DNA from 2 places in the Microbacterium sp. 22215 genome. Region 2 is predicted to be linked to the other one. Evidence: riboswitches for the same ligand, from Rfam matches in the RefSeq annotation. Region 2 holds a riboswitch; the other holds the start of a gene.
What was found. A riboswitch is a leader RNA that binds a small molecule or an ion and turns the genes downstream of it on or off. The one in region 2 is predicted to bind thiamine pyrophosphate.

Region 1: it holds a riboswitch for thiamine pyrophosphate, as region 2 does, so the genes downstream of both, thiM (hydroxyethylthiazole kinase) here and ACTJKH_RS13675 (ECF transporter S component) in region 2, are expected to answer to the same signal.

Annotation. Positions count from the first base shown of each region.
Region 1 is NZ_JBQEPC010000001.1:617,582-621,786, reverse strand. It holds gene ACTJKH_RS03170 (bifunctional hydroxymethylpyrimidine kinase/phosphomethylpyrimidine kinase) at 1-1,418, opposite strand, end outside; gene thiM (hydroxyethylthiazole kinase) at 1,415-2,263, opposite strand; TPP riboswitch at 2,254-2,347, opposite strand; gene ACTJKH_RS03160 (NAD-dependent epimerase/dehydratase family protein) at 2,371-3,336, opposite strand; gene ACTJKH_RS03155 (DUF402 domain-containing protein) at 3,401-4,117, opposite strand.
Region 2 is NZ_JBQEPC010000008.1:89,164-93,368, reverse strand. It holds gene ACTJKH_RS13685 (ABC transporter ATP-binding protein) at 1-750, shown strand, start outside; gene ACTJKH_RS13680 (D-alanyl-D-alanine carboxypeptidase) at 891-2,447, opposite strand; TPP riboswitch at 2,530-2,639, shown strand; gene ACTJKH_RS13675 (ECF transporter S component) at 2,633-3,292, shown strand; gene ACTJKH_RS13670 (ABC transporter ATP-binding protein) at 3,289-4,205, shown strand, end outside.

The DNA of each region.
Region 1 (4,205 bases), on a different contig from region 2:
ATCGGTCCGTGACCGCGCCCGACCTGGAGCCCCTCGCTCTCGCGCAGGGCCTCGCGAAGCCACGACCGGGTCGAGGCGACGGCGTCGACGGGCTTCTCACCCCGAGCGAGGCGCGTGGCGAGCGCGGATGAGAGCGAACAGCCGGTGCCGTGCGTGTTCGCGGTGCGGATCCGCGTGCCGGGGAACTCCCGCCGCACACCCCGGGCGACGTCCACGAGCGCGTCGGGAACATCGTCGCCGTCGAGGTGCCCGCCCTTCAGCAGCACCGCGGTGCCGATCATCGCCGACAGCTCCTCCGCTGCGGCGAGCGCATCGGCCCATCCCGAGATCGAGCGCCCAGCGAGCACCGCGAGCTCGCCGAGGTTGGGGGTCACGACGTGTGCACGCCGGAGGAGTTCGCGCAGCGCCGCCTCCGCGTCCTGGTCGAGCAGCCGGTCGCCGCTCGTGGCGACCATGACCGGGTCGAGCACGACGATCGGCGGTCGGACGACGTCGAGCCACTCGGCGACCGTTCGGATGACGTCGGCGTTCGCGAGCATCCCGATCTTGACCGCGTCGACGACGATGTCGTCGGAGATCGCGTCGAGCTGCTGTCGCAGGAAGGCCGCCGGCGGTACGTGCCAGCCGCTGACGCCGGTGGTGTTCTGGGCGGTCAGCGCGGTGAGCGCCGCCATTCCGAAGCCGCCGTGGGCAGCGATCGATTTGAGGTCGGCCTGGATCCCCGCGCCTCCCGAGGGATCGCTCCCGGCGATGCTGAGCACCCGCGGTGTGCCGGCCGCCCGCCACCGACGCACGAACGCCTCCGCGGTCGCCGTCGGATCCGCCGCCGCGCACAGAGCGGAGACCACCGCGAGCCCGGCCGCACCGGCATCCCGCAGCCGCTCGGTGTCGTCGATGGCCACGCCTCCGATCGCCACGCACGGGAGCGCGGTCGTCTCCACGAGGGCACGGAAACCCTCGACACCGAGGGCCGGCGGATGGTCGGGCTTGGTGGTGGTCGGGCGGATCACGCCGACGCCCAGATAGTCGACGGTGCCGGGCGGCAGCGCACGCACGGCCTCGAGGTGGTCCGCGTTGTTCGCCGTGAGCCCGATGAGCGCCTCGGGGCCCAGCGCCTCACGCGCACGCAGCACGGAGGCGTCCCCCTGCCCGAGATGCACACCGTCGACCCTCGCACCCTGCTTCCGTGCGGCGAGTGCGGCGTCGAGGCGGTCGTTCACGACGAGGAGCGCGCGTCCGTCGATCACGCGTGACAGTTCGAGCAGCTGCGCCGTGGTCTCGGCATCCGTCGCCGTCTTGTCACGCAGCTGCACGATGCGCACACCGCCGTCGACCGCCTGGCGGACGGTCCCCACGACTCCGCGCTCACCGCAGAGGTCCGGGTCGGTGACCAGATAGAGCGAGAGGTCCGCGATCACAGCGCACGCTCCTCGATGTGCGCCGCAGCGGCGAGGTCGTGCGGCTGTACAGACGCGAGCGCGTCGAGGAGCTCGACCGCGAAGCTGCCGGGACCCGAGGCTCGCATCGCCGCACGTTCTGCGGCGACCGTGTAGACCAGGCTGGCAGCGGCCACGGCGGCGAGCGGTTCGGTGCCCGTTGTGCGCGCTGCGCCCAGGAACGCGGCCATCACAGCACCCAGAGCACAGCCTCCCCCGGTGACGCGGGTGAGCAGTTCGTCGCCGTTCGCGATGCGCACGACGCGGTGGCCGTCGGTGATGAGGTCGACGGCACCGGACACCGCGACGACGGAACCGTGACGGACGGCGAGCGCGACAGCCGCGTCGATGGCGGCGTCCGGCGTATCGGTCGCGTCGACGCCTCGCCCGCCCGCACTCAGCCCGGCGAGCGCGAGGATCTCGGAGGCGTTCCCCCGGATCGCCGTGGGACGCGCGGCGACGAGGTCGTGCGCGAGCGCGGTGCGCACGGGCAGCGCCCCGATCGCGACGGGATCGAGCACCCACGGGGTGCCCGCGGCATTCGCGCCGGCGACGGCCTCCACGCTCGCCTCCCGCTGCTCGGGTGTGGGCGTGCCGAGGTTGATCAGCACCCCGGACGCGACTCCCGCGAAGAGACCCGCCTCATCGACGATGTCGACCATGGCGGGTGCGGCGCCGAGAGCCAGCAGCACATTGGCCGTGAAGCCCGTGACGACGGTGTTCGTGATGCAGTGGGTCAGCGGTGGTGTCTCGCGGAGCGCGGACAGCAGCTCGGCCGCCGTGGCCACCAGGGTCGATTCGGATTCTGGACGCAGACGATCGCTCAATGCGACATCCCTTCGCTAGTACGAACTAGATCAGGTTCGACGGGTCTGTTCTCAGCCGCGGATGCGGCACCCCGTGTCACTGCTCGAAGTCTAGCGACGACCCGTGATCAGCTCAGCAGCTGCAGGAGGGCGAGTTCATCCGAGCGGGTGAGGCCGGCGCGCCTCTCGCGATCGATCCCTCTCACCTGCTCGTCGGCGATGATGACCGCGACGGTCTCGTCGAGCGGTCGCAGGTCGCCGCCCGCGGCGCGGTACCGGGCATTGGTGCGTGTCATGAAACCGGTCATGTCCGCGGGCAGCCAGAGGGGCAGCGAGCGCTCCCCCGCCCAGAATCCGACGCCGTTCTCGACGAGCCGGTCATCGTCGGCCACCACCGTGTCGCCCCCGTGATCAGCGAGCCGTCTGACGGTCGCGAGGACGTCGGAGAGGGGATGCCGGTCACCGATCGCGTTGATCACACCGGTGGCCGAGGTCGTGGCGATGAACTCCGACAGGTCGTCGACGTCGATGACCTGCGTACTGCGGCCTTCGGCGTTCGGGAGCAGAACCGGTCCGTCCACCGCTCGGAGGAACGCTGCCGCCCAGTATCCGAATCGATCACTCGGGTCGCCCTCACCGACGATCAGCCCGGGGCGCACGATCAGCGCTCGCTCGCCCAGTGCGCGCACGGCGTTCTCGGCCGCGACCTTCTGCGCGCCGTACTCGTACTCGTCCCCGGGCTGGGCCGGCGCGTGCACGGGAGCCGTCTCGTCGGCACCGATGGTGGCGTCGTCCGAGTACACCGACATCGACGAGACGTAGGTCCAACGGGCGGCTCGCTCCCCGAGAGCGTCGACGGCCGCCGCCACGTGCGCCGCGTTCGATGAGATATCGATCACGTGGTCCCAGTCACGACCCGAGACGGTGTCGTACGCGGCCGGGTCGTCGCGGTCGGCCAGCACGAGGCTCGCCCCCTCGGGCGACGGGCGTCCTCCCCGTGCGAGGCACATCACGGTCGCCCCGTTCACCAGCATCCGTCGAGCGATCCGGCCCGACAACCAGCCTGTTCCACCGAGGATCAGCACATCTGTCATGCACCCATGCCATCAGCATCCGTGCCTGAGGGGAAGGGTCTTCCGCTCAGGGCGGATGCCGTGCTCACGGCCGGCGCAGGTCGGAGAGCCCGGTCAGCTCAGGCATGGTCCACGACGGGTCGGGGCGCCAGGCCTGCCACCGCGGATCGAACGGCCACTCACCCGAGTGGAACGACTCGATCGCCGCATCCGCATGACGCTCGATCTGTGCGGCCTGCTCCCGCGTGAGCCGCCCCTGTGCGATGGCGGCGACGAGTTCGTCCTCGTCCTTGAGTGAGATCCTGCCGTCGGGTTCGATCTCGACGTCGAGGATGTGATCCGACGAGTAGGTGTCGCGGTCCGTACGCAGATGCGCGTTCTCGAGGTTGACGTACCATCCGGCGAACTGCCAGTCAGGCCCGCTCACGTCGCTCCAGAACAACCACACCGACCATGCGGCGCCCGCCGGAGCGATGCGCAGGATGCCGTTGCCCCACCACTCCTCGACGATGCGGGTCCGCGGCTCGAGCCACCGACGCTCCAGCGGCACCGTGCGCACGCGTTCGCCCGCGGGGGTCCCCTGGCCCTCCTGCAGCGTGCCCGGTGCGAGCCAGGCCACGAGCCCGCGCGCGTCGTCGCGGACCACGCGCATGGGCGTGATGGTCGATGCGTCACCCGGCTGCCAGCCCGGCTTGCGGTAGTGCCAGTCGATCTGATCGCCCGGCTGGAGGAACGGCCCCTCGCCCATCGCACGGACACCGTCGGGCACCGCCGCAGGGGTGCTGTGGGGAAGGATGCTCATCTCCACACGCTACCTCGGGCGCCCCGCGAGGGCGTGGAGGCGGGAGCACGCGAACGCGACCTGCACCCCTCTCAGGATGCAGGTCGCG
Region 2 (4,205 bases):
CTGAACGGCGGGCGCATCCTGCTCGACGGTCAGGACATCTCCGAGGTCACGCGCGACCAGCTGCGGTCACGCACCGGCATGGTGCTGCAGGACCCGTGGCTGTTCGCCGGAAGCATCCGCGAGAACATCAGGTACGGTCGCTCCAGGGCGACCGACGACGAAGTGCTCGAGGCCGCGAAGGCGACGTACGTCGACCGCTTCGTGCACGCCCTCCCCGAGGGGTACGACACGGTTCTCGACGAGGACGCGTCGAACGTCTCGGCGGGTGAGCGGCAGCTCATCACGATCGCGCGGGCTTTCGTCGCCCAGCCGTCGATCCTGATCCTCGACGAGGCGACGTCGGCGGTCGACACCCGCACCGAGCTGCTGCTGCAGCACGCGATGGCGGCCCTGCGACAGGGACGCACCTCGTTCGTGATCGCGCACCGCCTGTCGACCATCCGCGACGCCGACCTCATCCTCGTGATGGAGCACGGCGACATCGTCGAGAAGGGCACGCACGACGAGCTGATCTCGGCGCAGGGCGCCTACTGGCGCCTGTACCAGTCGCAGTTCGAGCAGGCGGCGACCGACATCGATGCCGAGGACTCGCTCACCGGCACGACCCCGGTGGTCGTCAGCGGTGACGCCGACGACGAGGCTGCGGCCGCACAGGTCGGCGTCTCGGTCGGTGCGCAGGTGCCCGGCGCCGAGGCGGCGGCAGCACAGGCGATCGTCGAACGGCCGGATGCCGGTGAGCAGAACGCCTGACGCGCACACGGCGTGAACAGTCAGACGCCCCGCCCCGTTCACTCGGGGCGGGGCGTCTGTCGTGGACAGAGGCGTCTGTCGTGGACAGAGGCGCCTGTCGTCCAGAGGCGCGCCTGTCGTGCAGAGAGGGCGAGACCCGCTCAGCGCTGCTCGTCGGTGATGCCGAGGAGCTCGAAAGGATGGGTCAGACGCCACCACGGGCTCGGCGCCTCGACGTCATCCGCCAGCGAGACCGAGGTGGTGACGGTGTTCAGCGGGCCGGTGCTCGTCATCGTGCCGATCTCATCGCCCGACTCGCGACTGTCTCCGAGGTGGAATGTCGACGTCGTCTGCGCGGTCGCGCCGTTCCACAGCACGACGTCGGCATCGGCATCCGTCACGACGTCCGTCGTCGTGCCCCACAGTGTGGTGACCTCGCCGACGACCGTGCCCTTCGCGACGGCGGGAGCCTGCGCCTGCAGCCCGGCCTCCACCTGCGAGAACAGCGATCGGGTCTGGGCGAGCCGCTGCTTGTCATCGGCCTGCCCGAGCACGGCGGCGTACAGGTGCACCGTCGTGTCGTCGATGGTGATGTCCTTCGCCGTCAGCAGGTTCCAGCTGTCGCCGAGCGTGCCGGTCTTGACGCCTACGACACCGGCATCCGCCAGCATCCCGTTCGTGTTCTTCACGGTTCCGGCGCCGGGGAGGTCGACCGACGGCGTGCCGACGATTCCCGCGAACACGGGATTCTGCATCGCCAGCTCGGCGAGAGCGACGAGCGACTCGGGCGTGGCTCTGTTGCGGTCGTCGAACCCGGAGGGCGTGATGATCGTGATCCCGTCGAGTCCCCGATCGCGCAGCCAGGTGGCGGCAGCCGACGTGAAGGCCGACTCCGATCCCCAGATCTCGCGCGCAAGGCGGTCGATGTAGTTGTTCGCCGAACCCAGGAGCGTGCCCTGCAGGAGCTGGAACTCGGTGAGGGTGCCGTCCACGGGTACGTCGAGCGCCGACTGATCCGAGCGACGGTACTCCCAGTACTCCATGCTGTCGGACCAGGTGAACCGGAATTCAGGACCCTGCTCGCCCACGGCCAGCGGCATCTGATCGAGCACCATCAGGCTCGAGACCACCTTCGTGACGCTCGCGATCGCCGCAGCGTCGAGAGACGACGAGCTGGTCGAGAGACCACCGACGCCGACTGCTGCGCTTCCCTGTGTGGGCCAGGTGACCGTGGCCGCAGGGGCGGCGGCCGGTACGAGCTCGACCGCCTGGACCGTCGGCGGCACCTCGTGCAGCGGCCAGAGCAGAGTCGTCCCCGCATAGGCGGCGACGAGTCCGACGAGCACGCCCAGGGGAACGAGGAGTCCGGGGCGCGCGATCGCCGGGCGCAGTCGCGCGCCCTGCAGAAGTGCACTTCCGGTCGCGGCGTCGGCGTCATCGTCGAGCGACCCATCCGTCGTCCGCTGCGCGACGATCGCGGGGTCGACCCACGTCAGAGGGGTCCCTCCGCTGGCGCCCTCCGCCCACTGCACATCGGGGGCGTCGTCGAGCTCGTCAGGAGCATCCGCGGAGTCGCTATCCGCGACAGACGCCGTCGCCTCCGCATCGACGGCTTCGCTGCGGTCGACCGGTGTCGTCGCCTCCGTGTCGCTGCCATCGGACGACGCGTCGGCGGGCGCATCGGAAGCAGTGGCCTCGGCGGAGTCAGGAGCGGTCACCTCCTCACGGTACCGAACTCGCGCTCAGATCCGCGGCGCTGCAACAGGAGCAGACGCGAGTGTCGGCACTGGGTAAGATCGACAGCACAACCACGGGAGTCCGGCGAGCCGGGCTGAGAGGGAGCGAATCGCGCTTCGACCGTCGAACCTGATCTGGGTCATGCCAGCGCAGGGAGGAGTCACTGATGAGTACATCCACGTCCGGATCCACCACGGAATCGCCGTACGCCACCGCCTCCGCATCGAAGGGCCTCGGTCGTCCCGAGCTCTGGCGCTGGAGGGTCGTCGACATCGTCGTCGCCAGCGTCATCGCGGTCGCCTGCGCGCTGGTCTTCCTGCTCTGGAACGTCGGCTACGAGGTGCCGAGCAGCATCCTCACCCCGCTCCTCCCCGGCGTGCAGGGGTTGCTCGCGGGGCCCTGGCTGATCGCCGGCGTGCTCGGCGGTCTCATCATCCGCAAGCCCGGCGCTGCGCTCTACACCGAGCTGGTCGCCGCCATCATCTCGGCTCTTGTCGGCAACGCGTGGGGGCCGCTGACCATCGTCTCGGGTCTCGTGCAGGGTCTCGGCGCCGAGTTGATCTTCCTGATCTTCCTCTACGGCGTCTGGCGGCTGCCGGTCGTGATGCTGGCGGGAGCGGGAGCGGGCCTCGCCTGCGGCATCAACGATCGCATCCTCTGGTACGCGGGCGCCGACACGCTCTTCACCACGGTCTACATCGTCTCGACCACCATCTCGGGTGCCGTGATCGCGGGACTCGGTGCCTGGCTGATCGCCCGGGGACTCGCGGCGACGGGAGCCCTGAGCCGGTTCGCCGCCGGCCGCGAGGTCACCGCACGGGTGTGACCTCGCCCACGACGCCCGCCACCCTCGAAGCCCGCGGCTGGGGGTGGCGGTACGCGACGCGGCTGCGCTGGGCGGTGCGCGACGTCGACCTGCGCATCGAGCCGGGGGAGCGGGTGCTTCTGCTCGGCGCCTCCGGCTCGGGCAAGTCCACTCTGCTGCAGGGTTTCGGCGGCGTGCTCGGCGGCGCCGACGAGGGCGAGACGCGGGGTGCGCTGCTGGTCGACGGGAAGCCGCCGACCGAGGCCCGCGGACGCGTCGGCATGGTGCTGCAAGACCCCGACACCCAGACGATCCTCGCCCGGGTGGGCGACGACGTCGCCTTCGGGTGCGAGAACCTCGGAGTCCCTCGCGACGAGATCTGGCAGCGGGTGCGGCAGGCTCTGGATGCCGTCGAGCTCGACGTCGCGCTCGATCGCTCGACCGCGGCGCTGTCGGGCGGCCAGAAGCAGCGTCTCGCACTTGCCGGTGTGCTCGCGATGCGGCCGGGTGCGATCCTGCTCGACGAGCCGACCGCCAACCTCGACCCCCAGGGCGTGCAGGATGTGCGGGATGCCGTCGCCGCGGCGCTCGATGTCAGTGGTGCGACCCTCGTCGTGATCGAGCATCGCATCGACGTCTGGCTGCCGCTGGTCACCCGAGTGATCGTGCTCGGTGCCGACCCCGAGGGGACGGTCGTCCTCGCCGACGGCACTCCGGATGAGGTGCTCGGTGCACGCGGCGCCGAGCTCGCGGCATCCGGAGTCTGGGTTCCGGGGCATCCGCCGGCCACTCCGCCCGCACCGTCGCGCCCACCCGGGGAACCCCTGCTCGAGGCGCGCGGGCTCACCGTGTCGCGACGCCGGGGACTCGCCGTGGCCGGACCCTTCGATCTCGACGTGAGCGCCGGCGAGGCGCTCGGTGTGACGGGCGCCAA